3 regions of the Escherichia fergusonii ATCC 35469 genome follow, and region 3 is predicted to be linked to each of the others. Evidence: predicted binding sites of a transcription regulator. Region 3 holds the regulator's gene; each other region holds the start of a gene.

Region 1 (11,051 bases), 910 kb from region 3:
CGTTGCTCAGTGACTTCTTTCGCATGCGCCGACAGGAAATTAAAGCGCAGAAAAAAGCGCAATCCTCGACGGATTAATTTTGTTTCTCTTCACTCCCTTTCCTGGAAAACAGCAGAGAGGGAGAGTGGGTCAAATAGTTTGATGACGACTGGGAAAGAAACGAGAGAAAAGGAAATTTCTCTTTGCCCAGCTCCGTTGGCGATACTGCCGGATAATCCTGCGCCAGTTGTATCGCCGCTTCTGTAGCCTGCTTCTCTTTCTCTTGCAGATACCCCACCAGGCTAATCTGATACTTACGAATATTTTCGACATAAGCGTAGGCTTCATGCCCACGTGCGTAGCCGTAAGTCAGCTTGCTGTAATAGGGTTTCTGGCTAAGTAAAGGCAGGCGCTGTTTCACGTCAGCCCAACTGTCAGGATTACCTTTAGTTTTTGCCGTCAGGGCGCGGGCATCCAGCATATGCGCATAGCCCATATTGTACGCGGCGAGGGCAAACCAGATCCGTTCGTTCTCCGGCACACTTTCCGGCACTTTACTCATCATATCCTGCAAATAACGCACACCGCCGCTGATGCTCTGTTCGGCATCGGTACGATCCGTAATGCCGAGGCTTTGCGCGGTATTTTTGGTTAACATCATCATGCCGCGCACGCCCGTCGGTGAAGTGGCCTGCGCATCCCAGTGCGATTCCTGATAAGCAATAGCGGCCAGCAAACGCCAGTCAATTTCTTCGGCGTACTTCTCAAACAGCGGTTTCAACTGAGGCAGTACGGTATCGACGGCGCGTAAAAACGTGCGCGTATCGACGTAATCAAAATCATCGCCATGCCCCAGGTATTTCTCTTCAATGCGTGCCAGCGTGCCGTCTTCATTCATTTCGTTGAAGAAGTCGAGCAGAGCGGCAGAAAGGGTATTATCGCCATCTAATCGGCTAAACCAGGTCACCGGCTGTTCGTCGGTGATATCAAGCGCTACAGCGAGTTCCGGGTGAACGCGCTGAAACAGGCTGATGGCGACAGAATCAGCAATGGTGTAATCGAGTTTTCCTTCGATGACATCTTCCATTAATTCTGCTGAGCCTTTTTTGTCGTCTACCTTCCAGCTTAATTCCGGGAATTTTGTTTCTTTCAGGGTCTGGAGATCGTTAACCACTACATGGCCTGGTGCGATGGTAAGTTGCTCCGCTGTCAGATTGCCCAGCGTACGCGGGCGATACTGACCCACTTTATAAACCAGTTGTTGTGACACGGAATAGTAGGTAGGGCCAGGCTGATAATTTTTTACCCGCTCACTGTTATAAACCAGTCCTGCAGCCAGCAGATCGGCGTTGCCGTTATCGAGGTCGTCAAACAGCTGGCTGATATTCTGCCGCACGGTCACTTTCAGTTTTACGCCGAGGTACTCGGCAAACTGTTTCGCCAGTTCGTAATCCAGGCCAAAAGGTTTCCCGTTGATTTCGTTATAAGTCAGTGGGGTATGAATAGTGCTCACACGCAACTCTCCCCGCGCTTGAATGGCGGCGATACGGTTGTCGGCTTTACCAAACCAGGGAATGGATGGCCAGAGAGCGACCGCGAGCAGCAGTGCCAGAATGCCGATGAACAGATAATTAATCTTTAATTTTTTCAATTAGTTAATTCTCTGTGTCGTGCGCATCCCAGCTTGAAAAAACGTAATAATAGTGAAAGGTTTACTCATAAATGAGCGGCATTTTGCGTAAACCAGCGCCAGTTGGCAACTTATTACAGCCATTGGCGGCACGCGTTGCTAATTCACAATGGTGATTTTATTTCCACGCAAACGGTTTCGTCAGCGCATCAGATTCTTTATAATGACGCCCGTTTCCCCCCCTTGGGTACACCGAAAGCTTAGAAGACGAGAGACTTATGATGGAAATTCTGCGTGGTTCGCCTGCATTGTCGGCATTCCGAATCAACAAACTGCTGGCACGTTTTCAGGCTGCCAGGCTCCCGGTTCACAATATTTACGCCGAGTATGTCCATTTTGCTGACCTCAATGCGCCGTTAAACGATGATGAGCACGCACAACTTGAACGCCTGCTGAAATATGGCCCGGCACTCGCCAGCCACGCCCCGCAAGGTAAACTCCTGCTGGTGACCCCGCGTCCTGGTACCATCTCTCCCTGGTCTTCGAAAGCGACCGATATCGCCCATAACTGCGGGCTGCAACAGGTAAACCGCCTTGAGCGCGGCGTTGCTTACTATATAGAAGCCGGTACGCTGACCCATGAACAATGGCAGCAGGTGACCGCTGAACTGCACGACCGCATGATGGAAACGGTCTTTTCTGCTTTAGATGATGCAGAGCAGCTGTTTGCACACCATCAACCGACTCCGGTCACCAGCGTTGATTTGCTGGGGCAGGGCCGTCAGGCGCTAATCGACGCTAACCTGCGTCTTGGCCTGGCGCTGGCGGAAGATGAAATTGACTATCTGCAGGATGCGTTCACAAAGCTGGGTCGTAACCCGAACGACATCGAGCTGTATATGTTCGCCCAGGCGAACTCTGAGCACTGCCGTCATAAAATTTTTAACGCCGACTGGATTATCGACGGTGAACAGCAACCGAAATCGCTGTTCAAGATGATCAAAAATACCTTCGAAACCACGCCGGATCACGTTCTTTCTGCTTATAAAGATAACGCCGCCGTGATGGAAGGTTCCGAAGTGGGCCGCTACTTTGCTGACCACGAAACGGGCCGCTACGACTTCCATCAGGAACCGGCGCACATCCTGATGAAAGTAGAAACCCACAACCACCCAACGGCGATTTCTCCGTGGCCGGGCGCAGCTACCGGTTCCGGCGGTGAAATCCGCGATGAAGGTGCCACCGGCCGCGGCGCGAAGCCGAAAGCTGGCCTGGTCGGTTTCTCCGTATCCAACCTGCGTATTCCTGGCTTTGAACAACCGTGGGAAGAAGATTTCGGTAAGCCTGAGCGCATTGTCACTGCGCTGGATATCATGACCGAAGGCCCGCTGGGCGGCGCGGCATTTAACAACGAATTTGGTCGTCCGGCACTGAACGGCTACTTCCGTACCTATGAAGAAAAAGTGAACAGCCACAACGGCGAAGAGCTGCGCGGGTATCACAAACCGATCATGCTGGCGGGTGGGATCGGCAACATTCGCGCCGATCACGTACAAAAAGGCGAGATCAACGTCGGTGCGAAACTGGTCGTTCTCGGCGGCCCGGCAATGAACATCGGTCTTGGCGGCGGCGCGGCCTCTTCCATGGCCTCCGGCCAGTCTGACGCGGATCTCGATTTCGCGTCCGTTCAGCGCGATAACCCGGAAATGGAACGTCGTTGCCAGGAAGTGATCGACCGCTGCTGGCAGCTTGGCGACGCGAACCCGATTCTGTTTATCCACGACGTCGGCGCAGGCGGTCTTTCTAACGCCATGCCGGAGCTGGTGAGCGACGGCGGGCGCGGCGGTAAATTTGAACTGCGCGATATCCTGAGCGACGAACCGGGCATGAGCCCGCTGGAAATCTGGTGTAATGAATCCCAGGAACGCTACGTGCTGGCAGTTGCTGCCGATCAGTTACCGCTGTTTGACGAACTGTGTAAGCGTGAGCGCGCACCGTACGCGGTGATTGGTGAGGCCACCGAAGAATTACATCTTTCTCTGCACGATCGTCATTTTGATAATCAACCCATAGATCTACCGCTCGACGTACTGCTTGGCAAAACGCCGAAGATGACCCGCGATGTGCAAACGCTGAAAGCGAAAGGCGACGCGCTGGCCCGTGAAGGGATCACCATCGCTGACGCGGTGAAACGTGTGTTACATCTGCCGACTGTGGCGGAGAAAACCTTTCTGGTGACCATCGGCGATCGCAGCGTAACCGGCATGGTGGCGCGCGATCAGATGGTGGGGCCGTGGCAGGTGCCGGTCGCTAACTGCGCAGTCACTACCGCCAGCCTCGACAGCTACTACGGTGAAGCGATGGCGATTGGCGAACGTGCGCCGGTTGCGCTGCTGGATTTCGCTGCCTCTGCTCGTCTGGCGGTTGGTGAAGCGTTAACTAACATTGCCGCAACGCAGATTGGCGATATCAAACGCATCAAACTTTCCGCCAACTGGATGGCAGCAGCAGGTCATCCAGGTGAAGACGCGGGCCTGTATGAAGCCGTTAAAGCGGTGGGCGAAGAGCTTTGCCCGGCGCTGGGCCTGACTATCCCGGTGGGTAAAGACTCTATGTCGATGAAAACCCGCTGGCAGGAAGGTAGCGAAGAGCGCGAAATGACCTCGCCGCTTTCGCTGGTGATTTCTGCATTTGCCCGCGTGGAAGATGTGCGTCACACCATCACGCCGCAGCTTTCTACCGAAGATAACGCACTGCTGCTGATTGATCTGGGCAAAGGCAATAACGCGCTGGGTGCAACGGCGCTGGCGCAGGTTTATCGTCAGCTTGGCGACAAACCGGCAGATGTACGCGATGTCGCGCAACTGAAAGGCTTCTATGACGCGATTCAGGCGCTGGTTGCACAGCGTAAGCTGCTCGCGTATCACGACCGCTCTGATGGCGGGCTGGTGGTAACGCTGGCGGAAATGGCCTTTGCTGGTCATTGCGGCATTGACGCGGATATCGCCACTCTGGGTGACGATCGCCTGGCGGCGTTGTTTAACGAAGAACTGGGGGCGGTGATTCAGGTGCGCGCTGCTGACCGTGAAGCGGTCGAAGCGGTACTGGCACAGCATGGCCTTGCTGATTGCGTCCATTATGTTGGTCAGGCGGTTTCCGGTGACCGTTTTGTAATTACCGCCAACGGGCAGACTGTATTCAACGAAAGCCGCACCACGTTGCGTGTCTGGTGGGCAGAAACTACCTGGCAGATGCAGCGCCTGCGTGACAACCCGGAGTGTGCCGATCAGGAACATCAGGCGAAATCTAACGACGCCGATCCGGGCCTGAATGTGAAACTGTCGTTCGATATCAACGAAGATGTGGCAGCACCGTATATTGCCACCGGTGCGCGTCCGAAAGTTGCCGTGCTGCGTGAGCAGGGTGTGAACTCGCATGTTGAAATGGCGGCAGCTTTCCACCGTGCAGGCTTCGATGCAATCGATGTGCATATGAGCGACCTGCTGGCTGGACGCACGGGCCTGGAGGATTTCCACGCTCTGGTAGCGTGCGGCGGTTTCTCCTACGGTGATGTGCTGGGTGCTGGTGAAGGTTGGGCGAAGTCTATCCTGTTCAATGACCGTGTACGCGATGAGTTTGCAACCTTCTTCCACCGTCCGCAAACGCTGGCGCTGGGGGTATGTAACGGTTGCCAGATGATGTCTAATCTGCGTGAACTGATCCCGGGTAGCGAGTTGTGGCCACGTTTCGTGCGTAACACCTCCGATCGCTTTGAAGCGCGTTTCAGCCTGGTAGAAGTGACACAAAGCCCGTCGCTGCTGTTGCAAGGGATGGTGGGTTCGCAGATGCCGATTGCTGTCTCTCACGGCGAAGGGCGCGTGGAAGTGCGCGATGCGGCGCATCTGGCGGCACTGGAAAGCAAAGGGCTGGTGGCACTGCGCTATGTCGATAACTTCGGCAAAGTCACTGAAACCTACCCGGCTAACCCGAACGGTTCTCCGAATGGTATTACGGCGGTCACGACTGAAAGTGGTCGAGTCACCATTATGATGCCGCACCCGGAACGTGTTTTCCGTACTGTCAGTAACTCCTGGCATCCGGAAAACTGGGGCGAGGATGGCCCATGGATGCGTATTTTCCGCAATGCGCGTAAGCAGTTGGGGTAAGTCGTCAAACTATTGGTTTTGCTGCCCGGATGTGGCATTCACGCCGCATCCGGCATTAAACGCCGACCACTATCATAAGCTCCCAGCTCCGGGAGCTTTTTTGTGTCTGTAAATCACGACAATGGGTGGTTTACCGTGTCGCTTTTTGGCGACATTTAATTGATTGATTTTATTTGGATCTAATAAATTTATCTTAAGGTGTCTCTTTTTAGCGACACAATGGCTGATTTGCCCCCAAATAGCTGAGAAGCCATAAACCATAAAAACAGCGTATAATCAGTACGTTACCAAACTATTTTATTTGTTGGCACAGTTACTGCATAATAGTCATCAGTGGCTCATTCACCGACTTATGTCAGCCCCTTCGGGACGTGCTACATAAAATTCGAATGACGCACAACAAGGTGCCTGCCGTCCAACTTCTGATATCAGCTTAGCTATATCAACCCTCGGGCGAAACGTCGAGTTAGGCACCGCCTTATTCCATAACAAAGCCGGGTCATTCCCGGCTTTGTTGTATCTGAACTTCCCCTCGGTTAGCATCAGGCTATTCGCGTCTGACGAGAGTAGCACCTTGAAACGCTGGCCCGTTTTTCCCCGCTCATTACGACAACTGGTAATGCTGGCATTTTTGCTGATTCTGCTGCCCCTGTTGGTGCTGGCATGGCAAGCCTGGCAAAGCCTGAATGCGCTTAGCGATCAGGCGGCGCTGGTTAACCGCACTACGCTTATTGATGCCAGACGTAGTGAAGCGATGACCAACGCGGCGCTGGAGATGGAGCGTAGCTACCGTCAGTATTGCGTGCTGGACGACCCAACTCTGGCGAAGGTTTATCAAAGCCAGCGCAAGCGTTACAGCGAAATGCTCGATGCCCACGCAGGCGTACTGCCGAACGATAAACTCTACCAGGCATTACGTCAGGATTTGAACAATCTGGCTCAACTTCAGTGTAACAACAGCGGTCCCGATGCTGCTGCCGCCGCGCGTCTTGAAGCCTTTGCCAGTGCCAATACCGAAATAGTACAGGCCACGCGCACAGTGGTGTTCTCTCGCGGACAGCAGCTTCAGCGTGAAATCGCCGAACGTGGGCAATATTTTGGTTGGCAATCGCTGGTGTTATTTCTGGTAAGTCTGGTGATGGTGCTGCTCTTCACGCGGATGATTATCGGCCCGGTGAAAAATATTGAACGGATGATCAACCGTCTGGGGGAAGGGCGTTCTCTGGGCAATAGCGTTTCGTTCAGTGGGCCGAGTGAGTTACGCTCGGTTGGGCAACGTATTCTTTGGTTAAGTGAGCGCCTGTCATGGTTGGAATCCCAGCGCCATCAATTCTTAAGACATTTATCTCATGAATTAAAAACCCCGCTGGCGAGTATGCGCGAGGGCACTGAATTACTGGCTGACCAGGTTGTCGGGCCGCTTACGCCCGAGCAAAAAGAGGTGGTGAGCATCCTTGATAGCAGCAGCCGCAATTTGCAAAAACTGATCGAACAACTGCTTGATTACAACCGTAAACAGGCGGACGGTGCAGTGGAACTGGAGAATGTTGAGTTAGCGCCACTGGTGGAGACAGTGGTTTCTGCTCATAGCCTGCCCGCACGGGCTAAAATGATGCATACCGACGTCGATCTCAAAGCAACTGCTTGCCTGGCGGAGCCAATGCTGCTGATGAGCGTACTGGATAATCTTTACTCCAATGCGGTGCACTACGGGGCTGAATCCGGTAACATTTGCCTTCGCAGCAGTTTACATGGCGCGCGGGTTTATATTGATGTCATCAATACAGGCACACCCATTCCGCAAGAGGAACGCGCCATGATCTTCGAACCCTTTTTTCAGGGAAGCCACCAGCGAAAAGGGGCGGTGAAGGGCAGCGGTCTGGGATTAAGCATTGCCAGGGATTGTATTCGCCGTATGCAGGGGGAACTGTATCTGGTCGACGAGAGCGGGCAAGAGGTTTGCTTCCGCATTGAATTACCGTCGTCGAAAAACACGAAATAATGTTAAGAGCCTATCCCATCAGGCTATTTTATTTGCCAGTTTGGCCCCGTGCAGTGCTCGAAATCATTACGTACTACGTGTACGCTCTGGTTTCTCCGCGCTGTCCATGTCCAAACTGCCTGCAACAATTACGCCCACTGGGATAGGTTTTAAGTCTGGTGAATATGCGACACATTTTTCAACGATTATTGCCCCGACGGCTATGGCTGGCAGGGCTGCCATGTCTGGCATTGCTGGGTTGCGTGCAGAGTCACAATAAGCCAGCTATTGATGCGCCAGCAGAAGAAAAAATTCCGGTTTATCAACTGGCTGACTATCTTTCTACTGAATGTAGCGACATCTGGGCACTGCAAGGTAAATCAACCGAAACCAATCCGCTTTACTGGCTGCGGGCGATGGATTGTGCTGATCGTTTAATGCCTGCGCAGTCGCGTCAGCAAGCCCGCCAATATGACGACGGCAGCTGGCAAAATACCTTCAAACAAGGGATTTTGCTCGCCGACGCCAAAATTACGCCTTATGAGCGCCGCCAGCTGGTCGCGCGCATTGATGCGTTAAGTATCGAGATCCCGGCACAGGTTCGCCCACTGTATCAACTCTGGCGCGACGGTCAGGCGCTGCAACTGCAACTGGCGGAAGAGCGCCAACGCTACAGCAAACTCCAGCAGTCCAGCGACAGCGAACTGGATACTTTGCGCCAGCAACATCACGTTCTACAGCAGCAACTGGAGCTCACCACCCGCAAGCTGGAAAATCTGACCGATATTGAACGTCAGCTCTCGAACCGCAAACCGGCTGGCAATTTCTCGCCGGATACGCAGCACGAGAGTGAAAAGCCCGCGCCATCTACCCATGAGGTCACTCCTGATGAGCCATAAACCTGCGCATTTATTACTGGTCGATGACGATCCAGGATTGCTGAAACTGCTTGGCCTGCGTCTGACCAGCGAAGGCTACAGCGTGGTCACGGCAGAAAGTGGAGCTGAAGGATTGCGGGTACTGAATCGCGAAAAAGTAGATTTAGTCATCAGCGACCTGCGGATGGATGAAATGGACGGTATGCAGTTGTTTGCCGAAATCCAGAAAGTGCAGCCGGGAATGCCGGTAATTATTCTTACCGCCCATGGTTCCATTCCCGATGCCGTTGCCGCGACACAGCAGGGCGTGTTCAGTTTCCTCACCAAGCCTGTCGATAAAGACGCGCTGTATCAGGCAATTGACGATGCTCTGGAGCAATCAGCTCCCACTACCGACGAACGCTGGCGCGAGGCGATTGTCACTCGTAGTCCGTTAATGTTGCGCTTGTTGGAACAGGCGAGGCTGGTGGCGCAGTCAGATGTTAGCGTTTTGATTAACGGTCAGAGCGGTACCGGGAAAGAGATTTTTGCCCAGGCGATCCACAACGCCAGCCCGCGCAACAGCAAGCCGTTTATTGCTATTAACTGTGGCGCATTACCCGAGCAATTACTGGAGTCCGAGCTGTTTGGTCATGCGCGCGGTGCGTTTACTGGCGCTGTCAGCAATCGCGAAGGTTTATTCCAGGCGGCGGAAGGCGGTACGCTGTTTCTCGATGAGATTGGCGACATGCCCGCACCGTTGCAGGTCAAACTGCTACGCGTGTTGCAGGAGCGCAAAGTGCGCCCGCTGGGCAGCAACCGCGATATTGATATCGACGTGCGGATTATTTCCGCCACTCACCGTGACCTGCCAAAGGCGATGGCGCGCGGGGAATTCCGTGAAGATCTCTACTATCGCCTCAACGTTGTCAGTCTGAAAATTCCGGCATTGGCGGAGCGCACAGAAGACATTCCGCTACTGGCAAATCACCTGTTGCGCCAGGCGGCAGAGCGACATAAACCATTTGTCCGCGCGTTCTCCACCGATGCAATGAAACGCCTGATGACCGCGAGCTGGCCGGGCAACGTGCGCCAGTTGGTCAACGTGATTGAACAGTGCGTGGCGCTGACATCATCTCCGGTAATTAGTGATGCGTTAGTCGAGCAGGCGCTGGAGGGCGAAAATACGGCTCTGCCAACATTTGTCGAAGCGCGTAATCAGTTTGAACTCAACTACTTGCGTAAGCTGCTGCAAATCACCAAAGGTAATGTCACCCACGCGGCGAGAATGGCGGGGCGCAACCGGACAGAATTTTATAAACTGCTTTCCCGACACGAGCTGGATGCAAACGATTTCAAGGAATGAATCGGCGTAATGTGTTACGTTTAGCAGATCAAAAGACAGGCGACCTTTTCAAGGAATAGCATGAAAAAGATTGATGCGATTATTAAACCCTTCAAGCTGGACGATGTCCGCGAAGCACTGGCTGAAGTCGGCATTACCGGCATGACGGTCACCGAGGTGAAAGGTTTTGGCCGTCAGAAAGGCCATACCGAGCTGTATCGCGGCGCGGAGTATATGGTGGATTTTCTGCCGAAGGTAAAAATTGAGATTGTCGTGCCGGACGACATTGTCGATATCTGCGTAGATACGATTATTCGCACGGCGCAAACCGGCAAAATCGGTGACGGTAAAATTTTCGTCTTTGACGTGGCACGGGTCATTCGTATCCGTACTGGTGAAGAGGACGACGCGGCAATTTAAACCGCAATTTTGTGGCGTCATTTCGGTTGTCTCTTGAGCAAATCGTTGTTCAAGAGACATCATTTACTGCCTCTCTCAACCCAACGCAAAAATCTGAGTCGCCTGATAAGACAGCGGCAAATCGTCCTTTCCATAAAAATATCTCACCTTTAACCGTTTCAGCGTCAGGGGCCTTTCTTGAGGCAAACGCCTGATGGTGGTATCGTTTAGCGCTTTTATAAAAAATTCGACACTTAAGGGGATTTTCGCAATGCGTATCATTCTGCTTGGCGCTCCGGGCGCGGGTAAAGGGACTCAGGCTCAGTTCATCATGGAGAAATATGGTATTCCGCAAATCTCCACGGGTGATATGCTGCGTGCTGCGGTCAAATCTGGCTCCGAGCTGGGTAAACAAGCAAAAGACATTATGGATGCGGGGAAACTGGTCACTGACGAACTGGTTATCGCACTGGTTAAAGAGCGTATTGCTCAGGAAGACTGCCGTAACGGTTTCCTGCTTGATGGCTTCCCGCGAACCATTCCGCAGGCTGATGCAATGAAAGAAGCGGGCATCAATGTTGATTACGTTCTGGAATTTGACGTGCCGGACGAACTGATCGTTGACCGTATTGTGGGTCGCCGTGTTCACGCGCCGTCTGGCCGTGTTTATCACGTTAAATTCAATCCGCCGAAA
Region 2 (11,051 bases), 1.4 Mb from region 3:
ACTTTATATTGCAGCGCACTGCGACGAATCACGCGGGAGTCCTCAATCGCACGACGGCCTGAGGTGGTGTTGATGATGTAGGTATATTCGCCATTCTTGATGCGGTCCTGAATGTGCGGACGACCTTCATGCACCTTGTTCACCAGACGCGGATTGATACCCGCTTCGCCCAGCACAATCGCCGTGCCGTGGGTCGCATCCAGCTCGAAGCCCTGTTTCAGCAGTTTTGCCGCCAGGTCTACCACGCGTTCTTTATCGCCTTCGCGCACGGAAAGCAGCGCACGACCGTGTTTCTTCATGGTGGAGTTGCTGCCCAGCTGCGCTTTGGCAAACGCTTCAGCGAAGGTGCGGCCCACGCCCATAACTTCCCCGGTGGAGCGCATTTCTGGCCCTAACAGCGGGTCAACGCCGGGGAATTTGTTGAACGGCAGCACCACTTCTTTCACAGAGTAATACGGCGGGATAACTTCTTTGGTTACGCCCTGCTCAGCCAGCGATTTGCCAGCCATCACGCGCGCCGCCACTTTTGCCAGCGGTACGCCGGTGGCTTTGGAGACGAACGGAACGGTACGCGCCGCACGCGGGTTAACTTCAATCAGGTAAACTTCGTTGTTTTTAACCGCAAACTGCACGTTCATCAGGCCGCGCACCTGCAATTCGAAGGCCAGTTTCTGCACCTGCTGGCGCATCACATCCTGAATTTCCTGACTTAAGGTGTACGCTGGCAGCGAACATGCGGAGTCACCGGAGTGCACGCCCGCCTGCTCGATGTGCTCCATGATGCCGCCAATCAGCACCATTTCGCCGTCGCAGATGGCGTCCACATCCACTTCTACCGCATCATCGAGGAAGTGATCCAGCAATACTGGCGCATCGTTAGACACGCTCACCGCCGTCTGGAAGTAGCGACGCAGGTCGGCTTCGTCATAGACGATTTCCATCGCCCGACCGCCGAGAACGTAAGACGGACGTACCACCAGCGGGTAGCCAATCTCTTTCGCCTTCTCTACCGCCATTTCAATAGCGGTAACGGTGGCGTTCGCCGGTTGTTTCAGTTTCAGACGGTCAACCGCATGCTGGAAGCGTTCACGGTCTTCTGCACGGTCGATAGCATCCGGGCTGGTGCCGATAACCGGTACGCCAGCGGCTTCCAGTGCGCGCGCCAGTTTCAGCGGGGTCTGACCGCCGTACTGAACGATAACGCCTTTCGGCTTCTCAATACGCACGATTTCCAGCACATCTTCCAGAGTTACCGGCTCGAAGTAGAGGCGATCGGAAGTGTCGTAGTCAGTGGAGACGGTTTCCGGGTTACAGTTAACCATAATGGTTTCGTAACCGTCTTCGCGCAGCGCCAGTGAGGCGTGTACGCAGCAGTAGTCGAATTCGATACCCTGACCGATACGGTTCGGGCCGCCGCCGAGGACCATGATTTTGTCACGGTCAGATGGGTTGGATTCGCACTCTTCTTCATAAGTGGAGTACATATAAGCGGTGTCGGTAGCGAACTCTGCCGCACAGGTATCCACGCGCTTGTAAACCGGGTGCAGATCATACTGGTCGCGTAGCTTGCGGATTTCCGCTTCGCGCACGCCCGCGAGTTTAGCCAGACGCGCATCGGCAAAACCTTTGCGTTTCAGCTGGCGCAGGAAGTCAGCGTTCAGGCCGGTGATGCCCACTTCTGCGACTTTCTCTTCCAGACGCACCAGTTCTTCTATCTGCACCAGGAACCAGCGGTCAATGTTGGTCAGGTTAAAGACGCCGTCTACAGACAGGCCCGCACGGAAAGCATCGGCGATGTACCAGATACGCTCTGCGCCTGCGTCTTTCAGTTCGCGGCGGATTTTGGTCAGCGCTTCCGGGTCGTCCAGGCTGACTTTCGGGTCAAAACCAGTCGCACCGACTTCCAGGCCGCGCAGGGCTTTTTGCAGGGATTCCTGCTGCGTGCGACCAATCGCCATCACTTCGCCGACGGATTTCATCTGAGTGGTCAGACGATCGTTAGCACCGGCGAATTTCTCGAAGTTGAAGCGAGGAATTTTGGTCACCACGTAGTCGATAGACGGCTCGAAGGAGGCCGGAGTACGCCCGCCAGTGATGTCGTTCATCAGTTCGTCGAGGGTGTAACCAACCGCCAGTTTCGCCGCCACTTTGGCAATCGGGAAACCGGTGGCTTTCGACGCCAGCGCCGAAGAACGGGACACTCGCGGGTTCATTTCGATAACAATCAGGCGACCATTTTTCGGGTTCACCGCAAACTGGACGTTGGAACCACCGGTTTCAACGCCGATTTCACGCAGTACCGCCATCGAGGCGTTACGCATGATTTGATATTCTTTGTCGGTCAGCGTTTGGGCTGGCGCGACAGTGATGGAGTCACCGGTGTGGATGCCCATCGCATCGAAGTTTTCGATAGAGCAGACGATGATGCAGTTGTCGTTTTTATCACGCACCACTTCCATCTCGTACTCTTTCCAGCCGATCAGCGACTCATCAATCAGCAGCTCTTTGGTCGGAGAGAGATCCAGACCGCGGGCGCAAATTTCTTCAAACTCTTCGCGGTTATAAGCGATACCGCCACCGCTACCACCCATGGTAAAGGATGGGCGAATAATGCACGGGAAGCCCACTTCAGCGGCAACTGCCAGCGCTTCTTCCATGGTGTGTGCGATACCGGAACGCGCAGTTTCCAGACCGATTTTCTTCATCGCCACGTCGAAACGGCGGCGGTCTTCGGCTTTATCAATCGCATCGGCGGTAGCACCAATCATGGTGACGCCGAACTCTTCCAGCACGCCCTGACGCTCCAGCTCCAGCGCACAGTTCAGCGCTGTCTGACCGCCCATCGTTGGCAGCACCGCGTCCGGACGCTCTTTTTCAATAATCTTGCGTACCACTTCCCAGTGAATCGGCTCGATGTAGGTCGCATCAGCCATTTCCGGGTCGGTCATGATGGTCGCTGGGTTGGAGTTCACCAGAATGACGCGGTAACCCTCTTCGCGCAGGGCTTTACATGCTTGCGCGCCAGAGTAGTCAAACTCACACGCCTGACCGATAACAATCGGGCCCGCACCCAGAATCAGGATACTTTTTATATCTGTACGTTTTGGCATGGCTCTTTTACTCCTGATTACTTAGCGGTTTTACGGTACTGCTCAATTAACGCGATAAAGTGGTCGAACAACGGCGCTGCGTCGTGTGGACCAGGGCTGGCTTCCGGGTGACCCTGGAAGCTGAACGCCGGTTTATCGGTGCGATGAATGCCCTGTAACGTACCGTCGAACAGGGATTTATGTGTGACACGCAGGTTTGCAGGTAATGTTGCTTCATCCACCGCAAAACCGTGGTTCTGGGCGGTGATCATCACCACGTTTTTCTCTACATCTTTAACCGGATGGTTGCCGCCGTGGTGACCAAATTTCATTTTGATGGTCTTCGCACCGCTCGCCAGCGCCAGCAGCTGATGACCGAGGCAGATGCCGAATACCGGAATGTCGGTTTCGAGGAATTTCTGGATGGCAGTAATAGCGTAATCACACGGTGCCGGGTCACCAGGACCGTTGGAGAGGAAGATGCCGTCTGGATTCATTTTCAGCACGTCTTCCGCAGAGGTTTGCGCCGGAACGATGGTCAGGCGACAGCCTCTGTCCACCAGCATCCGCAGGATGTTGCGCTTGGCACCAAAATCATAAGCCACGACGTGGTACGGCAGCTCGTCTTCTTTCTTCGCTTCTGGCAGACCGCCGGTCAGCGTCCAGCTCCCTTGTGTCCAGCTATAGGCTTCTGCGGTGGTCACTTCTTTTGCCAGATCCATGCCGTTCAGACCTGGGAACGCGCGGGCTTTTTCTAACGCCAGCGCCGCATCCGGGTTGTCGCCCGCGATAATGCAGCCATTCTGTGCGCCTTTCTCACGCAGCAAACGCGTCAGCTTACGGGTATCGATATCAGCAATCGCCACGATGTTATGGCGTTTCAGGTAAGAAGAGAGGTCTTCGGTATTACGGAAGTTGCTGGCAATCAGCGGCAGGTCGCGAATCACCAGACCTTGAGCATGTACCTGAGAAGATTCTTCATCGGCGTCATTTGTGCCGACATTGCCAATATGGGGATAAGTAAGAGTAACGATTTGACGAGAATAGGAAGGATCAGTGAGGATTTCTTGATAACCGGTCATTGAAGTATTGAAAACGACTTCCCCAACCGCCGAACCTGTTGCCCCTATGGCCCGACCGTGAAACTGGGTTCCGTCTTCCAGAACCAATAGCGCTGACTTAATCAAAACACCCTCCAGAGAATATTCACTCACTTTATTTGCATATTAATTCACAATGATGACGTAAATCAATGCAAATCTGCTTACCGACGAATTTCTGGCAAACGGCGGCATTCTGGAGATATGGGCGCTAAAAGTCAACTTAATGGCGGGATTTTTTATATTATTTTATGGCTCATGCATGTTTTACAGGCATTAACAGGTAAAAACATCAGCAAACTCACTCTGGAAAACGCTTGCGGTAAAAGTTTAATTCATAAAATTATCAAACACGTCGAAAAAGTGGACCATTTGGTCAAAATTTACAGTTACGCAACAAAAATAGAATGGAAAACAGATATTTTTAATCAACTCACAATAAAAACACATAATAACCAGAAAAATAAAGGGCGAAACTTTATCGCCCATTTAAAATCAATATATTACAAAAAATAAAATCATAAAATTATATTGAAAACCATCATAAATAATTCAAATTAAGCACATCTTTCATATCAAAAAGTCCTTTATCTTTACCTTTCAACCACAATGCCGATCTTACCGCGCCGTTAGCAAAAGTCATGCGGCTGGAAGCCTTATGCGTAATCTCCAGGCGCTCGCCGATATCGGCAAACATGGCGGTATGTTCACCCACGATGTCTCCGGCACGTACAGTGGCAAAACCAATGGTGCCGGGCACACGTTCACCGGTATGACCTTCACGACTGTAGACCGCGCAATCTTTCAGATCTTTATCAAGAGCGTGGGCGATCGCCTCTCCCATTGCCAGGGCGGTGCCTGACGGCGCATCTACTTTATGTCGATGATGCGCTTCGATAATTTCGATATCGGTGTAGTCACCCATCACTTTCGCTGCTTTCTCCAGCAGCTTAAGCATGACATTAACGCCAACGCTAAAATTGGCGGCAAAAACAATCGCAATATCTTTGGCAGCTTCACCAATCGCCTGTTTACCTGCGTCATCAAAACCCGTGGTGCCAATCACCATCCCTTTGCCATGCTGGCGGCAAAAAGCGAGATGATTCAGCGTACCTTCCGGGCGGGTAAAATCGATAAACACATCAAAATCATCTTTTACTGCATCGAGGCTGCTTTGCACGGTAACACCTGTTTTGCCTGCTCCCGCCAGCTCACCCGCATCACTGCCTAACAATGAAGAACCTTCACGCTCCAGCGCCGCACCAAGCTGCACGCCTTCCAGTCCCAGAGCAGCCTGAATCAACTGCCGCCCCATGCGACCACCAGCCCCCGCGATGGCAACGCGGATGTTTGCATCATGCATAGTTATTCTCTCTTGTTAATTTTGCGTAAACCGTTTCAGAGTACCCAGCGTCTCGTTACGCTGCTACAGAAAAACGCGGATAATTAGAATTAAATGTAAAACAGGCAAGGTAATCAGTAAAAGATATGATTCACCCCGCAGGGTGAATCACAGGAAGATTAATCAGCGAAAGTTTCGCCTTTCGGGAAGTGGCTTAAAAACCAGGTAACGGCTAACAGGTCAGCACTACCGCCTGGGCTCAGGTTACGGGCGATCAGTTCATCGTCGAAAGCCTGTAATGCCTCCAGGCCACCGCGCATTAATACGCCCCCTTCCCATAACATTTTCTGCGCCTGCTGCTGTACGTAATACAACCCTTTTAAGGCGCCGCGAGAGACAAGGTTGGTGTCGTTATTCCACGCCATCAAATGCAACAATGTTTGCAGCAATGCCAGATTCATATCTTCGTTTTGGGCGCGGATACGTTCAAAAATTGGCAAGGCGACGGTTCTCACTGTCTGGAATCCGCTTTCAGCTTCGCCTCGCGCACCAGAAAGACCGTAATGTAAAAAGTGTTCGACACTTTTACTGGTTGCTGCGTTTGTCGCTTCACTGGATAGCTCTTTTGCGACCAGATCCCGACACATTCTTGCTACCCAGTAACAAATACGGTTCTGTTCGAGCTCTTCCTCCAGTGCCACCATGCGGCCTGTGACTGCACTGATTAAACCAAAGGAGAAAACTGCGCCACGGTGAGTGTTAACTCCTCCTGTCGCCTGTAGCATATCGGCCTCGCACGCCATACCAATGGGGCGAAGCATCGGCAATACGAGTTCTGCTTCCAGTGCAGAGGTGTCGTATCCCAACTGGTAAAAATTTTCCATCCACGGTGCAACCGCTAACGTACTCTTTTCAAACAGAGCTAAATCCATATCTTTATGGGCGCCGGAGTTGCGAATATCCACAAGACCTGGTTTTGGCGTTAAACGTACTTCGGTGAGCAGTGCTCTTTCTACAAGGTTTGCAATACCTTTGGCCTGTAGTAACGATGTCGCACTGGCAGGTTGATCAGTCGTGATGACGTCGCTCATAACTTACAATCCTTTTAGTTATTTCTTCCAACAGCAGTTCAGGCGTATGCCGTCTGGCACGTGCGCAAAGGTGCGCATCATCCTGACAGATCAAGCATTGACGTGGTGGCAGCCCCAGTGCACGACGGGAAATCCCCGTCCCTTCGCTGTCCAGGACATCAATATCCCAGAGCCGGCCAAGAGGATGTTCGTCCTCCAGTTGTAGCATCGCCTGTTTTAGGTTTTTTGCCGGGGCGCAGACCGCAGCCATCCATTCAGGCCCGCTGCGCTCATCAATGCTCTTTTCCCAGACGCTTACCCACTCATGTTGCTGGCAACACGTGAGAACAGCCTCACGCGCATAGCCCGCCACACGTTGCCAGACAGGTGAATTTTTTACCTGTCCCGGCGCGACCAGCGTCAGGGAGATTAACGACACCCGGTAGCAAGCCACTGCATGCCGTTGCCTTGCTGCCCGCTTTTCGCGAGCCAGCAGCATTTCTTCGAGCGTGACAGGCTGACCGCCTGACAGCAAGTCTGCGCCATTCATCAGTTTTTCACCTGGCGAATCACATCAATGACCGATCCATCACGATAACGCACCACAGCTACCACCCGATCAGTAAATTCGATGGGTTCTGGTTTGCCGGTGAGCATTTCGGCACGTGCCTGGAGCTGTTCAATGGTCATTAACGGCACACCCGCTTCACGCAGATTGTCGATCAGATCCTGACGTGCCGGGTTAACAGCAATACCATGATCGGTAACCAGCACGTCAACACTGGCGCCCGGTGTTATGGTGGTCAGTACTTTTTCCACGACACACGGAATACGACCACGCACTAAGGGTGCGGTGATAATAGTGAGATCAGCACCAGCTGCGGTGTCACTATGACCACCGGATGCACCGCGCAGTACGCCATTGGAACCAGTCATGACGTTAACGTTGAAGTTAACGTCAATTTCCAGCGCACTCAGCATCACCACATTCAGTCGCTCACAAGAGACACCTTTAGAGCTGGGGTTAGCATATTGATTCGCTGAAATTTCGATATGATTCGGGTTAGTTGCCAGCGAGCGAGCGGCATCTCCATCGAATGATTGGGTATCAAGCAGCGCTTTGATCAGCCCTTTTTCATGCAGATCAACCATCGTGCCAGTGATCCCGCCAAGGCCAAAACCAGCGGTAATATTAAGACGGCGCATTTTATCTTCGAGGAAACGCGTCACTGCCAACGAGGCACCGCCAGTACCGGTTTGTAGCGAGAATCCGTCTTTGAAATAACCAGAATGCTCAATAACATTCGCTGCCTTGCGGGCTATTAACAGTTCGCGAGGATTGCTGGTCAGGCGAATAGCACCTGCAGTGATCTTTGCCGGATCACCGACTTCTTCGACCTGGACAATGAGATCAACCTGATCCTGAGCAATACTCGCTGGGTAGTTAGGATAATCGACCCACTCTTCTGTCAGCAGTACCACACATTTCGCCGCATCGGCATCCACTTTGGCATAGCCCAGTGAACCGCAACGAGATTTACCGCTAAATCCGTTGGCGTTACCAAATTCGTCACAGCACGGTACACCGAGAAATGCAACGTCAATGCTCAGCTCACCCGATTTCACCAGGTGCGCACGACCACCGTGGGAGTGAATTTGTACCGGATTTTCCATCAGCCCGGCAGAGATTTCTTCACCCAGTTTGCCGCGCAGGCCGGAAGTGTAGATCTGGCGAATGACGCCATTTTTAATGTGCTCAATCAGCGGCCAGTGGGCATCAATCAGTGAACTGGAGGCCAGTGTCAGATCGCGAAAGCCCATTTCAGCCAGTTTCGCTACCACCAGGTTAACAACTTTATCGCCACCACGAAACGCATGGTGAAAGGAGATGGTCATGCCGTTTTGCAGACCTGAGCGGCGAATGGCATCTTCCAGAGAGTCACAAATTTTACGGCTACGTTTTTCTTTTTCATCCGCCAGCCATGGGCTTTTTGCAGTCACACCCGCGTAAGGTTGTAATCCTTCCGGCATAACATATTGCTGATTCAGCATCGATACGGTGTCTTTCATTGTTCCCTGTCCTTAGTCGCGAAATCCGGAAGCCGACAGCGCCACCACTTTACGTGCGTGATCGATAATCGGGCCATCTATCATCTTGCCGTTTAATGACACCACGCCCAGGCCGCGTTCTTCGGCGTCTTCTGCCGCAGCAATCACCTCCAGTGCATGACCTACTTCAGCACGCGTCGGAGCATAAACCTGGTGCAGCATCTCGATCTGACGAGGGTTTACCAGGGATTTACCGTTAAAACCAAGGTTTTTCGCCAGTTGCGCTTCTTTGACAAATCCCGCTTCATCGTTAATGTCTGACCACACCACATCGTAGGCCGCAATTTTCGCCACACGAGCTGCATGTAATACCGCACAACGCGCGTAAAATAGCTCAGTGCCATCGCCACGGCTGGTGCCCATATCCATCACATAGTCAAAAGCCGCCAGAGCAATAGCGACCATGCGCGGGGAAGATGTCGCGATCTCAACCGCATTGACAACACCCACAGCAGACTCAATTGCCGCCATTAATTTCGTGCTGCCAGGCTCACGTCCGCATTCACGTTCAATACGCTCAACGTGCGCTTCCAGCTCCAGAACATCTTCTTTACTGTCAGTTTTCGGCAGGCGAACAATATTCACTCCGGCACGAACTACAGCTTCCAGATCAGCCAGACCAAACGGCGTATTGAGTGGGTTGATACGGACAACGGTTTCTACATCCTGATACAGCGGATGCTGTAGTGCGTGATGTACCAGCAGACGAGCGGAATCTTTTTCACGCAGAGAAACAGCATCTTCCAGATCGAACATGACGGCATCTGCGCCATAAACGAAGGAAGTACTTAACATGGCGGCATTTGCACCCGGGATAAACAACATACTGCGACGTGGTTTCATATTGCCCCCCACTGAATTTCCGTTTGTTCTGCAGCACGCATTACCGCTGCCTGTACGCGAGCACGTAACACACACTCCAGCGCACCTTTGTCATCAATCACTACGTGTGCACGTTCCACGCCCAGCTTCGCCAGGGTTTCGCGGGCAACGCGTTCAATGGCGTTGCCAAATTGTTGTTTCACCAGGCTCTCCAGTTCCAGGTGTATTCCTGGTTCATCGCAAGGGCCAATTCTGACCATGACATCGCTGGATTCCAGCGTGCCGGCCAGGGCGTCTTTAATAATTTCCATCTGTTCTTTCCTTATTCACGAAGAAAATGTCATGCCGTTTCCGTATTACCGGCCGCCAGACGCGTCAAAAAAGCGAGTGTTGAAGAAGGAACCAGCGGCGCCAGTGCCTGCCAGTTTCGTTCGTTGTAAAGTTTGCGCACGCGAGAAGCTGAAATTGCAGCGCCTTCTTTTTCTGTTCTGGGTAGTTCCACCACTTCAATGGCGGGTGCCAGCAGCGTTTTCATTTTCTGGTTATAGGCGCGGGTCAGCTGGCAGTTTGGTTCTGTACCCACAAAGCGGTGTGTGATGCCTAATGCGGGCGCGAGGTGATCACGAAAGAGTTGTAAATCGATTTGGCTGTGGCTTTCATCTATCACGCCTTTATCCTTGAGGAAATAACCCGGGAAAGTGGCTCGAGAAATGATATATGACGATCCTGGATGCAGTGTCACACGATCCATTCCCAAAATACCCTGTTCAATTAATTTCCAGCGATCGAGATAACTGAAAAAAGAGGCATCTTCCTGAACTACAAATATATGCAACCAGTCGCACTGTTTTAATGCCTGCTCTACGAGATAACGATGCCCGAGGGTAAATGGATTGGCATTCATTACAATTGCGCCAATTTTATTTCCTGGCTGGCGATATAATGCAAGTTGTCGGCAATAACGTGTCAGCCGTTCACGGCTATTTTCCATCAGAACAACGTGCTCTGTCTGCGCAATAGGGAAAAAACCAGCGCCAGAAAAAAGCACGACGTTTTCCGGTTTGGTAAACAGAAAAAGATCGTTACGTCCCATCTCACAAGCCAGTATAAGTAGTTCAGTGAGCAATTTCAGACTCAGGCCGTCACCACGCGCAGTAGGGTCGATGGCGATATCTTTAATGACATTACCCGCAATAGCGCCGCAGCCGACCAGGCGCCCACGTTGCTCTGCCAGTACCATGACTTCGCAATCGGCTTCCAACGTCAGCCCTGACTCGCTAAGAAACTCAACCAGCCGAGCCCTGTTCCTGGCATCCCGTTGTGGAATACACTGTTTAAAGATGATATTCACTATTTCCCACCTGTAGAAAATATACAGGCGTATTTCGCCATTGCTGGGGGGATCATTCTTTTATTCTGCTCACATTCTGCAGGGTATTTTTATCTGGCTTATTGATTTTATGCATTTAATTAATTGGGTGAAATAAAATAATTAAATCAATAAAAACACTCTTGATTC
Region 3 (11,051 bases):
TCAAGCCTGGAATTGGGTATTGATATGGGCGCGGTCGATCTCGTTATTCAGGTTGCAACGCCTCTCTCTGTGGCCAGTGGTCTGCAACGAATTGGTCGGGCAGGACATCAGGTCGGAGGAATTTCAAAAGGGCTGTTTTTCCCCCGCACACGGCGGGATCTGATTGACTCTGCTGTCATTGTTGGTTGTATGCAGGCCGGAAGACTGGAAAAGCTCACGCCGCCGGGTAATCCCTTAGATGTGCTGGCACAGCAGACGGTTGCCGCCGCAGCCATGGATACGCTCAATGTTGATGCGTGGTTTGCACTCGTGCGCCGGGCTTCTCCATGGCGGGAATTATCACGCAACATTTTTAATGCCACGCTCGATATGCTCAGTGGCCGCTTTCCCTCGGGGGATTTCAGCGTCTTTCGACCTCGTCTTATCTGGAATCGTGAAACAGGAGAAATCATCGCGCGGCCTGGCGCGCACCTTCTCGCCGTCACCAGTGGCGGAACTATCCCTGATCGTGGGATGTACAGCGTAATGCTTCCTGAAAGCGAAGAACAGGCAGGCTCCCGACGTGTAGGTGAACTGGATGAGGAAATGGTTTACGAATCACGCGTTAATGACATTATCACCCTCGGCGCAACGTCCTGGCGTATCCAACAAATCACCCGCGACCAGGTGATTGTGACACCTGCACCAGGGCGCTCTGCTCGTCTGCCCTTCTGGCGCGGTGAAGGCAGCGGACGACCTGCAGAATTGGGGGAAATGACAGGCGATTTTCTCCAGGCCGCTTCCAACGAAAATTTTTATGTCAATCTTCCCCCATGGTTAGCAGCCGAAAACGTTATCAACAATATTAAAAGCCTGATTGATGAACAGCGGGAAGCCACGGGCGTAGTTCCTGCCAGTCGTCACCTGGTGCTGGAGCGCTGTCGTGATGAAATGGGTGACTGGCGCATCATGCTGCACTCTCCATGGGGACGTCGAGTTCATGAACCCTGGGCACTGGCGATCGCCGGAAGGCTGCATGCGCACTGGGGCGCAGATGCTTCAGTTGTTGCCAGCGATGATGGTATTGTTGCACGCCTGCCAGATAGCGAAGGGAAATTACCCGATGCTTCTCTGTTTTTGTTCGATGCAGATACACTTGAGCGCATCGTACGTGAAGCAGTAGGCAATACCGCGCTTTTTGCCGCGCGCTTTCGTGAGTGTGCCGCTCGCTCACTGCTAATGCCCGGTCGTACGCCAGGGCATCGCACACCACTCTGGCAACAGCGTCTACGGGCAGGCCAGTTACTGGAAATTGCTCAGGGATATCCTGATTTCCCGATAATTCTGGAAACAGCAAGAGAATGTTTGCAGGATGTCTATGATCTGTCGTCACTCCATCAGTTAATGCATCGCCTTAACGGTGGTGAAATCCAGATTTCTGAAGTCACTACCACCACACCCTCACCTTTCGCCGCTAACCTGCTTTTCGGTTATGTTGCGGAATTTATCTATCAATCCGATGCCCCACTGGCTGAGCGAAGAGCTTCAGTACTCGCACTGGATAGCGAATTATTGCGAAATCTGCTGGGGCAAGGTGATCCTACAGAACTGCTTGATCCACGCATTAATCAACAGCTGGAAGATGAGTTGCAACGGCGGGTAGCAGAAAGACAAGCCAAAGGTAAAGAAGGCGTTTACGACCTTTTGCGTGAACTGGGACCGATGAATCTGCAAGCATTAAATGCGCGGCACGTCGCCAGTACAGCAGAAATTGAAAATTATCTTGCGCAGCTTGCTGAGGAAAAACGGATATTCTCAACGGATATAAGAGGAACTCATCAGTACGCCAGTATGGAAGATGCAGCAACATTGCGTGATGCCCTTGGCATCAAATTACCCACCGATATTACGGATTCCTTACTGCATCACGTTAAAGCCCCCCTACGGGATCTATTGCTCCGCTTTATCCATACCCATACCTTGTTCAGCGCTGAACAATTAGCCAGTCAATTTGGTCTTGGTGTTGCGGTGGTGGATGAGCAATTAGCATTGTTGCGAGAACAAGGGCTGGTTTTATGCCTACATCAACAGACAAACCAACACGAATCAGCGTGGATTAGTGAAGAGAACTTTCGCCGCTTGCGTCTGCGATCACTCCAGGCAGCACGAGAAGCTACTCGCCCTGTTTCTGCGAATATCTATACCCGCCTGCTTCTGGAGTGCCAGGGGATTTTGCCAACAACGGATGGTAGTGCGGCATTGTTTAATCAGGCAACACAGGGGATCTATGAAGGCACTGAAGGTGTGGTTCGGGTCATTGAACAACTCGCCGGGTTAGGTATTCCAGCCTCGTTATGGGAAAGCCAGATCTTTCCTGCACGCGTACAGGATTATTCAACAGAAATGTTGGACGAACTGCTGGCAACAGGTGTGGTGGTCTGGTCCGGGCAGAGAAAATTAGGTGAAGATGATGGTCTGGTCGCCTTACATTTACAGGAGTATTGTGCAGAAACACTGACGCTGCCACCACTTGATGCTCCTTCGCTCTCACCGCTACAGCACGCAATTTTACGTATACTGGCAAGTGGTGGCGCATGGTTTGCACAACAAATTAGTCTGCAGGTTACTCCTCAACCGGGAGATGCCAACCAGTTCCACGAGGCCTTGTGGGGGTTGGTCTGGCAAGGATATATCACCAGTGATATCTGGACACCACTTCGCGCACTAACGCGAGCGGCACCTCCTGTTCGTCATCAGTCGCGCAGAACCTCACGACTGCGTCGGGGACATGTAAGCTATGCTCCACGCCCGGAAAGTGCGTTGCCGCGAGCGTCTTATCATACCGCCGCTCTTGTCGGACGTTGGTCTCTATTGCCAACAGCGCCTATGGACACCACCGAACAGATGCTGGCCCAGACAGAGAACATACTTGATCGCTATGGCATTATTAGCAGACGTGCAGTTATGGCTGAAAATCTGGCGGGTGGATTTCCGGCAATGCAGACGCTTTGCCGAAGTATGGAGGACACAGGACGTATTTTACGTGGGCGCTTTGTAGAGGGATTAGGGGGCGCACAGTTTGCAGAAAGAAATACCATCGACCGGTTACGTGATCTCGCTGCCACTTTAGCGCTAAAGGCGAAGTTTACACCCGTTAGCCTGTCAGCCAGCGATCCTGCTAATCCCTGGGGATATTTGCTGCCCTGGCCCGAACATTCATCTTCTCTTGTTCCCACTCGCCGCACGGGTGCATTGGTGGTGATTTGCGGTGGGCGATTACAGTTATATTTGGCTCAGGGAGGAAGGAAAATGCTTGTCTGGTATCACAACGAAAGTGAAATTTTGCTGCCAGATGTATTACAAGCCTTAACCAATGGGCTACGTCGTGAGCCTCGATTGCGTTTTACTCTGCTGGAAATCAATGACAAACCTGTCCGCCAGTCACCGTTATTCACCCCTTTACGCGAAGTCGGTTTTTCCAGTTCCCCCCAGGGGCTGGACTGGGGATAAGATTAAGAAAAAGGGAATCTTATTTTACAAGATTCCCCTGAGACTGATGGCAAACGCCAAATTGCCAGATGCGCTTAGCCAGTGACGGTGATTTATTCAGCGTCAGTCTGATCTTTATATTTTGCAGCGGTTTCTTTAATTAACTGCTGCAATTCGCCACGCTGATACATTTCAATCACGATATCACAGCCGCCGACCAGCTCGCCGTCTACCCACAACTGCGGGAATGTCGGCCAGTTGGCATATTTCGGTAACTCAGCACGAATATCTGGGTTCTGCAAAATATCAACATAAGCAAAACGCTCACCGCAAGCGGACAGCGCCTGCACTGCCTGAGCGGAAAAACCGCAGCTAGGGAGTTTTGGCGAACCTTTCATGTACAGGAGAATCGGGTTTTCAGTGATCTGGCGCTGGATTTTTTCGATTGTGGAGCTCATTGTCTTGCTTCCTTAACTTCTTTACGACAGAAACCTGCATTGTAACGGCACAGGCTGCTATCAGAAAATAACATTTTCATTACGCTTATTAATTTTATCCCCTGTTGCCAAAAGTTGCATTGAAAATATTGTTTACGACCTTGCTGAGCACGTTTCAATCTCAGGGTATGGCCCTGGTTAATCACGCCGTTTTTTTGCGCTATTTAACGAAACGCAATTTTTAACAATTAAAGCTATTAACTTTTTTACTTTCTTTAGTTTAGAATCATCGAGTTTTGTAAATCACCCGCAGGCATGATGGACCTGCCTTTACAGAGGATTGCTCAGTGGCGCGGATAAACCGAATCTCGATCACGCTCTGTGCTTTGCTGTTTACTACACTCCCTTTCACGCCAATGGCCCATGCTTCCAAGCAAGCCAGGGCAACGTCTGCCACAACGCATGTAACACAAAAGGCAGAGAAAAAGAAAAGCACGACCACAACGAAAAAAACAGCGAAAGCCAGTAAGAACACCAATAAAAAAGCCGTCAGCAAAAATAAAACTAGCAGTAAAACCGCCTCATCGTCTAAAAAACGTCTTAACACATCACCCGCTAAAGTCAGCAAAACAGCCAGCCACAAGGCTAAAGCAACCACCAAAAAGGTAACGACTGTCGCCTGGACCGAGAAATGCACACCACGTAAAGGGCGTAAACCAGTCTGTGTAAAAGTGCGTAATGCCGCGCCAGGCACCATTGCTGATGCCCATAAAGCCAGAGTGCAAAAAGCCACTAAAACGGCAATGAACAAACTAATGCAGCAAATTGGCAAACCGTATCGTTGGGGAGGCACGTCTCCACGCACAGGATTTGATTGCAGTGGTCTGGTTTATTACGCCTACAAAGATCTGGTTAAATTCCGCATTCCTCGTACTGCTAATGAGATGTATCACCTGCGTGATGCGGCGCCCATTGAACGCAGTGAATTGAAAAATGGTGATCTGGTGTTCTTTCGTACCCAAGGTCGTGGTACTGCAGATCATGTAGGGGTTTATGTGGGTAACGGAAAATTCATCCAGTCGCCGCGTAGTGGTCAGGAAATCAAAATCACCTCTTTGAGTGAAGATTACTGGCAACGCCATTATGTCGGCGCTCGCCGGGTGATGACCCCACAAACCATCCGCTAAAAATTTACCCTGTTGTGAACGCAACAGGGTAAGTTCATCTTTTGTCTCACCTTTTATTTTGTTACCCTATCCTCACGCACAATAAGGCTATTGTGCGTATACTCGTCATAATTCAGGTTGCATGGGAGATGGTTGCGTTCGCTTACTGTCTGCCTGCCCCCCTAATTAAGTAGAGTAATTCCAATAATGAAGAAGGAGAGTAGCAATGTCGTTTGAATTACCTGCACTACCGTATGCCAAAGATGCATTGGCTCCGCACATCTCTGCGGAAACCATTGAGTACCACTATGGCAAACATCACCAGACGTATGTCACTAACCTGAACAACCTGATCAAAGGTACCGCGTTTGAAGGTAAGTCTCTGGAAGAGATTATTCGTAGCTCTGAAGGTGGCGTATTTAACAACGCCGCTCAGGTCTGGAACCACACCTTCTACTGGAACTGCCTGGCTCCGAATGCTGGCGGTGAACCAACAGGTAAACTCGCGGAAGCCATCGCAGCCTCTTTCGGTAGCTTTGCTGACTTCAAAGCACAGTTTACTGATGCGGCTATCAAAAACTTTGGTTCTGGCTGGACCTGGTTGGTGAAAAACAGCGATGGCAAACTGGCTATCGTGTCGACCTCTAACGCGGGCACTCCGCTGACTACTGACGCGAAACCGCTGCTGACCGTTGACGTCTGGGAACACGCTTACTACATCGACTATCGTAATGCACGTCCTGGCTACCTGGAGCATTTCTGGGCACTGGTAAACTGGGAATTTGCTGCGAAAAACTTCGCTGAGTAATTGTGATAACGCAGAAGGCTTTCCCTTCTGCGTTTTTGTTTGCTATCAACCCGCCACGCATACCGCCTCAGGTTGTTTACGCGCCGAAATAAACACCAACAGTAACGCCACCCCGGCAATGATTGCCCCCATCACCGGAACAAAACTGTAGCCCAGGCCGCCGGATATCACCGCGCCACCAGCTGCCGCACCTAAAGCGTTTCCTAAATTAAACGCCCCAATATTGACCGAAGAAGATAGCCCCGGCGCTTCACTGGCAACGCGCATCACCCGCATTTGCAATGGTGGAACAACAGCAAAGGTAGCCGCCCCCCAGACAACCATCGCGACCGCGGCACCATACTCATTGCGTGCCAGGAATGGAATCAGCAACATAATCACCATCAGCAAGAATAAAAAGCCTTTTAGCGTTCCATTCACAGAGCGATCAGCAAATTTGCCGCCCAGGTAATTGCCGATAGAAAAACCAACACCAATCAACACCAGCATTGCCGTTACGAACACAGGCGTCGCATGGGTAATGGTTTGTAATACAGGAGAGATATAGGTATAGAGCGTAAACATGGCCCCCGCGCCCAGTACCGTGGTCAGCAGTGCTGAGAGCACTTGCGGTCGTAACAGCACACCCAGTTCTTTTTTGACATCTGGCCGTGCCCCTGCCCCACCTTTTGGTAAAGAGAACCAAAGACTGACCATTGAAACCACCCCTAACACTGCCGTTGCCATAAAGGACATTCGCCAGCCAATTGTTTCACCAAGCCAGGTGGCTGCGGGTACGCCACCAATATTAGCCAGCGTCAACCCCATAAACATCGTGGCAACGGCACTCGCCTGCTTGTGCTTAGGCACTACGCTTGCAGCGACAACCGAACCAAGACCGAAGAAGGCGCCATGGTTAAGGCTGGTCAAAATACGTGACAACATTAATGTGGTGTAATCTGGCGCAATCGCAGAAAGTACATTACCAAGCGTAAAGATTGCCATCAGAAAAATCAGGGCGTTACGTCGGGCGCGATGAGAAAGTAACAATGTCATTAAAGGCGCACCAACCATGACTCCCACGGCATAGGCACTAATCAACATACCAGCCGCAGGTATGGAGACATCCACACCACGAGCGATCACAGGCAACAAGCCCATTGGGGAGAATTCCGTTGTCCCAATACCAAATGCGCCAATTGCCAGCGCCAGCAAGGGATAATTTATCTTCATGCTTCGACTCCACGTCTTCGCGTTTTACGCGATACCTAAGTAAGTGGAGAAAAGCATGACATCAATCACAAAATAATGAAAATAACAAATTTACAAAACACTTTTGCAGATTTGCTAACAATTGGAGAAGAGCGAATGAGGGAGAGAATTCTCCCTCGGGGTAAAAATCAGTGCAGAGCTGCGGTCAGACCACCCGCAACGATCAAAGCGAGGACGATTAAGGTCGTAATTAAAGAGTATTTCAGATCATTGCTCATCAAGTTTTCTCCTTTTTATTCCCACACAAAAAGTGATGTAGCGCATTTTTGCATACATTTGGCTAAAAATCTCCCGCCATTTAGCGTGATAACTGTTTTTAGCACTTCCCCTTTTGGTCAAGATCGGCCAAAATTCCACGCTTACAAGTATAGCGTACCGGCCATTGACCCCTTCCTGTCGTTCCGTGTCGTATTTTCCGGCGTGCCGCAACCCTGACGTTGCGCTCAGGGTGTGTAAAGGCAAACGTTTACCTGGCATTTAATGGAGTTATGGATCGGGTCTGGAGTGAGATGTAATGGCAACAATCAAAGATGTAGCGAAGCGAGCAAACGTTTCCACTACAACTGTTTCACACGTAATCAACAAAACACGCTTTGTTGCGGAAGAAACCCGTAATGCCGTCTGGGCAGCAATCAAAGAATTGCATTATTCTCCGAGCGCCGTTGCTCGAAGTCTGAAGGTTAACCACACCAAGTCAATCGGCCTGCTGGCAACCAGTAGTGAAGCTGCTTATTTTGCGGAAATCATTGAAGCGGTTGAGAAAAACTGCTTCCAGAAAGGCTACACGCTGATTTTGGGTAATGCCTGGAACAACCTGGAAAAGCAACGTGCTTACCTTTCCATGATGGCGCAAAAGCGCGTGGATGGATTGCTGGTAATGTGTTCTGAATATCCAGAGCCCTTGCTCACCATGCTGGAAGAGTATCGCCACATCCCAATGGTGGTCATGGATTGGGGTGAGGCAAAAGCTGATTTCACCGATGCCGTGATTGATAACGCTTTTGAAGGCGGATACATGGCAGGTCGTTACCTGATTGAACGTGGACACCGCGATATCGGCGTAATCCCCGGACCTCTGGAACGTAATACCGGCGCGGGTCGTCTGGCAGGCTTTATGAAAGCGATGGAAGAAGCGCTGATTAAAGTGCCGGAAAACTGGATCGTACAGGGAGATTTCGAACCAGAATCTGGTTATCGCGCAATGCAGCAGATTCTTGCGCAAACGCATCGCCCCACGGCAGTTTTCTGTGGTGGCGATATCATGGCCATGGGTGCATTGTGTGCTGCCGATGAAATGGGCCTGCGTGTACCACAAGATATTTCAGTGATCGGTTATGATAACGTGCGCAACGCCCGTTACTTCACGCCAGCACTGACAACTATTCACCAGCCAAAAGATTCACTGGGCGAAACAGCATTCAACATGTTGCTGGACCGTATTGTGAATAAGCGTGAAGAACCGCAATCCATTGAAGTACATCCGCGCCTGATTGAACGTCGTTCTGTCGCAGATGGTCCTTTCCGCGACTATCGTCGTTAAGATGTCTTTGTGGGAGCCGATTCTGGCTCCCGCAACCACTCTTTATTCAGCGTTTCGCTGTCTCCCAGATAATCCAGCAACCAGGCGAGCGCTGGTGACATATCGTTTTGCTGCCAGGTAAGACAACAGGCAGCGTCCGGGAATGGATTTTCAAGCTGTAGCGCTACCCATTTACCGCTGTCGATCCACGGCTTGGCAAAATGCGTAGGTACCATCGCCATGCATAACCCAGCGGAAATACAGGTAGCTGAAGACTCCCAGTCCGGTACCACTACCCTTTTTTGGTTATCCAACAACCAGGTAATACGTTTTGGTAGATTTCTTGATGTGTCTTCACGCACCAACGAGGGCCAGTTGCGCAACGTATCATCACTTAATGGCCCCGGCATTGCTGCCAGTGGATGATGACTGGCAACCACGCAACACCAACTCAACATTCCCATATCGCGAAACGTATAGCGCCCCCCTACAGGAATCGCTTGTGTCGCGCCTATAGCCAGTTCCACACGTCCGTCAGCCAGTGCATCCCAGACACCATTGAAGACTTCCTGGAATACGCGCAATTCAACATCGTCAAAATGACGGTAAAAATCGACGATCAATTGACGTGTACGTTCTGGACGAACAATGTTATCCACCGCGATGGCCAACTCACCTCGCCACCCATTGGCAATTTGCTGGCATTGTTGTCGCGTGATCTGCATTTTTTTGATAACAGATCGCCCCTCTTTCAGAAACCATGCTCCCGCCGGAGTCAGTTCTACATCACGGTGTCGGCGTTCGAAAAGAGGCACCGCTAACCATTCTTCCAGTTGTCTTACGGTATAGCTGACGGCAGAAGGCACTCGATGTAATTCCTGTGCTGCTGCGCTAAAGCTGCCATTGCGCGCCACCGCATCAACCACTTCAAGAGAGTATTCAGACCACATATTCTGCCTACAAAATTTTTGAAATCACCCGTCAAATATTAACGTTTCACAATCAGAATTTCACTCCCTACACTTTGCGCCGATGTCTTACTGATAACTACAGAGAATGAATTATGCAACCTGGGAAAGGATTTTTAGTCTGGCTGGCAGGTTTAAGCGTACTCGGTTTCCTGGCAACCGATATGTATTTACCTGCTTTCGCCGCTATACAGGCAGATCTGCAAACCCCGGCTTCTGCCGTTAGTGCCAGTCTCAGTCTGTTTCTGGCGGGCTTTGCCGTCGCGCAGCTGTTATGGGGACCGCTATCAGACCGTTATGGTCGTAAACCAATACTGCTGCTTGGCCTGACCATCTTTGCCCTCGGAAGTTTGGGGATGCTGTGGGTCACTAACGCTGTAGGATTACTCGTTTTGCGCTTTATCCAGGCGATTGGTGTCTGTGCCGCAGCGGTTATCTGGCAGGCACTGGTGACCGATTATTATCCTTCACAAAAAGTTAACCGTATTTTCGCCACGATTATGCCGCTGGTGGGGTTATCTCCTGCCCTGGCGCCGTTAGTGGGAAGCTGGCTACTGGTGCATTTTTCATGGCAATCCATTTTTGCCACGCTGTTTGCCATCACTGTCTTGTTGATGATTCCTGCTCTGCGCCTTAAACCTGCGCGTAAAAATCAGGAAAATAAGCAGCAGTCACTCACTTTCACTACCCTGCTGCGTTCAAAGGCTTACCGTGGCAATGTGCTGATTTATGCAGCGTGTTCTGCCAGCTTTTTCGCCTGGCTGACAGGTTCGCCATTCATTCTCAGTGAAATGGGTTACACCCCGGCGGTGATTGGTTTGAGTTATGTTCCACAGACTATCGCTTTCCTGATTGGTGGTTATGGTTGCCGTGCGGCATTGCAGAAATGGCATGGCCAGCAAATGTTGCCCTGGTTATTGGTACTGTTTGCGCTGAGCGTTATTGCCACCTGGGCGACCAGCTTTATCAATCACGTTTCGCTGGTTGAAATTTTAATTCCGTTCTGTGTGATGGCGATTGCCAATGGTGCGATCTACCCGATTGTTGTGGCGCAGGCGTTACGTCCGTTCCCGCAAGCGACCGGACGTGCAGCTGCGTTGCAAAATACTCTGCAGTTGGGATTATGCTTTCTCGCAAGCCTGGTGGTTTCCTGGCTTATCAGCACCCCGTTACTGACCACAACCAGCGTGATGTTAGCCACTGTTGTGTTGGTTACTGTGGGCTATAAGATGCAAAGCCATGCAGAAACTGCGAACGAATGCTGTCAGCGTAGCGATATGGCACACGGTGAATCGCACTGATAAATTGATATGATTTATGGATAGGTCGCTAAGATTTTTCTGTTGTATGAATGGTTTTTGCGGCCTATACTAATTTTCAGTTGTTAAAAAAGACGATAATTATTATGCGTTAACGGGATCAGGATGTTCCCGG

The links. Region 3 encodes PurR, which represses purine synthesis genes. Its sites were predicted from a motif close to CANGCAAACGTTTGCNTG; they were not measured.
Region 1: a site for PurR is predicted at 1,795-1,812, ahead of purL (phosphoribosylformylglycinamidine synthase). Genes of this name have one in related genera too.
Region 2: a site for PurR is predicted at 4,368-4,385, ahead of carA (glutamine-hydrolyzing carbamoyl-phosphate synthase small subunit). Genes of this name have one in related genera too.

Annotation. Positions count from the first base shown of each region.
Region 1 covers NC_011740.1:514,133-525,183, forward strand. Annotated here, with positions in the region: gene tadA (tRNA adenosine(34) deaminase TadA) at 1-77, shown strand, start outside; gene mltF (membrane-bound lytic murein transglycosylase MltF) at 74-1,630, opposite strand; gene purL (phosphoribosylformylglycinamidine synthase) at 1,888-5,775, shown strand; gene qseE (two component system sensor histidine kinase QseE/GlrK) at 6,350-7,777, shown strand; gene qseG (two-component system QseEF-associated lipoprotein QseG) at 7,942-8,655, shown strand; gene glrR (two-component system response regulator GlrR) at 8,645-9,979, shown strand; gene glnB (nitrogen regulatory protein P-II) at 10,040-10,378, shown strand; gene adk (adenylate kinase) at 10,629-11,051, shown strand, end outside.
Region 2 covers NC_011740.1:32,104-43,154, reverse strand. Annotated here, with positions in the region: gene carB (carbamoyl-phosphate synthase large subunit) at 1-3,110, opposite strand, end outside; gene carA (glutamine-hydrolyzing carbamoyl-phosphate synthase small subunit) at 3,128-4,276, opposite strand; gene EFER_RS22595 (hypothetical protein) at 4,394-4,705, shown strand; gene dapB (4-hydroxy-tetrahydrodipicolinate reductase) at 4,731-5,552, opposite strand; gene citG (triphosphoribosyl-dephospho-CoA synthase CitG) at 5,711-6,622, opposite strand; gene citX (citrate lyase holo-[acyl-carrier protein] synthase) at 6,600-7,151, opposite strand; gene citF (citrate lyase subunit alpha) at 7,151-8,671, opposite strand; gene citE (citrate (pro-3S)-lyase subunit beta) at 8,684-9,553, opposite strand; gene citD (citrate lyase acyl carrier protein) at 9,550-9,843, opposite strand; gene citC ([citrate (pro-3S)-lyase] ligase) at 9,873-10,859, opposite strand.
Region 3 covers NC_011740.1:1,420,645-1,431,695, reverse strand. Annotated here, with positions in the region: gene EFER_RS07035 (ATP-dependent helicase) at 1-3,489, shown strand, start outside; gene EFER_RS07030 (Grx4 family monothiol glutaredoxin) at 3,582-3,926, opposite strand; gene EFER_RS07025 (C40 family peptidase) at 4,253-5,092, shown strand; gene sodB (superoxide dismutase [Fe]) at 5,298-5,879, shown strand; gene EFER_RS07015 (MFS transporter) at 5,925-7,091, opposite strand; gene cydH (cytochrome bd-I oxidase subunit CydH) at 7,259-7,348, opposite strand; gene purR (HTH-type transcriptional repressor PurR) at 7,645-8,670, shown strand; gene punR (DNA-binding transcriptional activator PunR) at 8,667-9,599, opposite strand; gene punC (purine nucleoside transporter PunC) at 9,713-10,918, shown strand.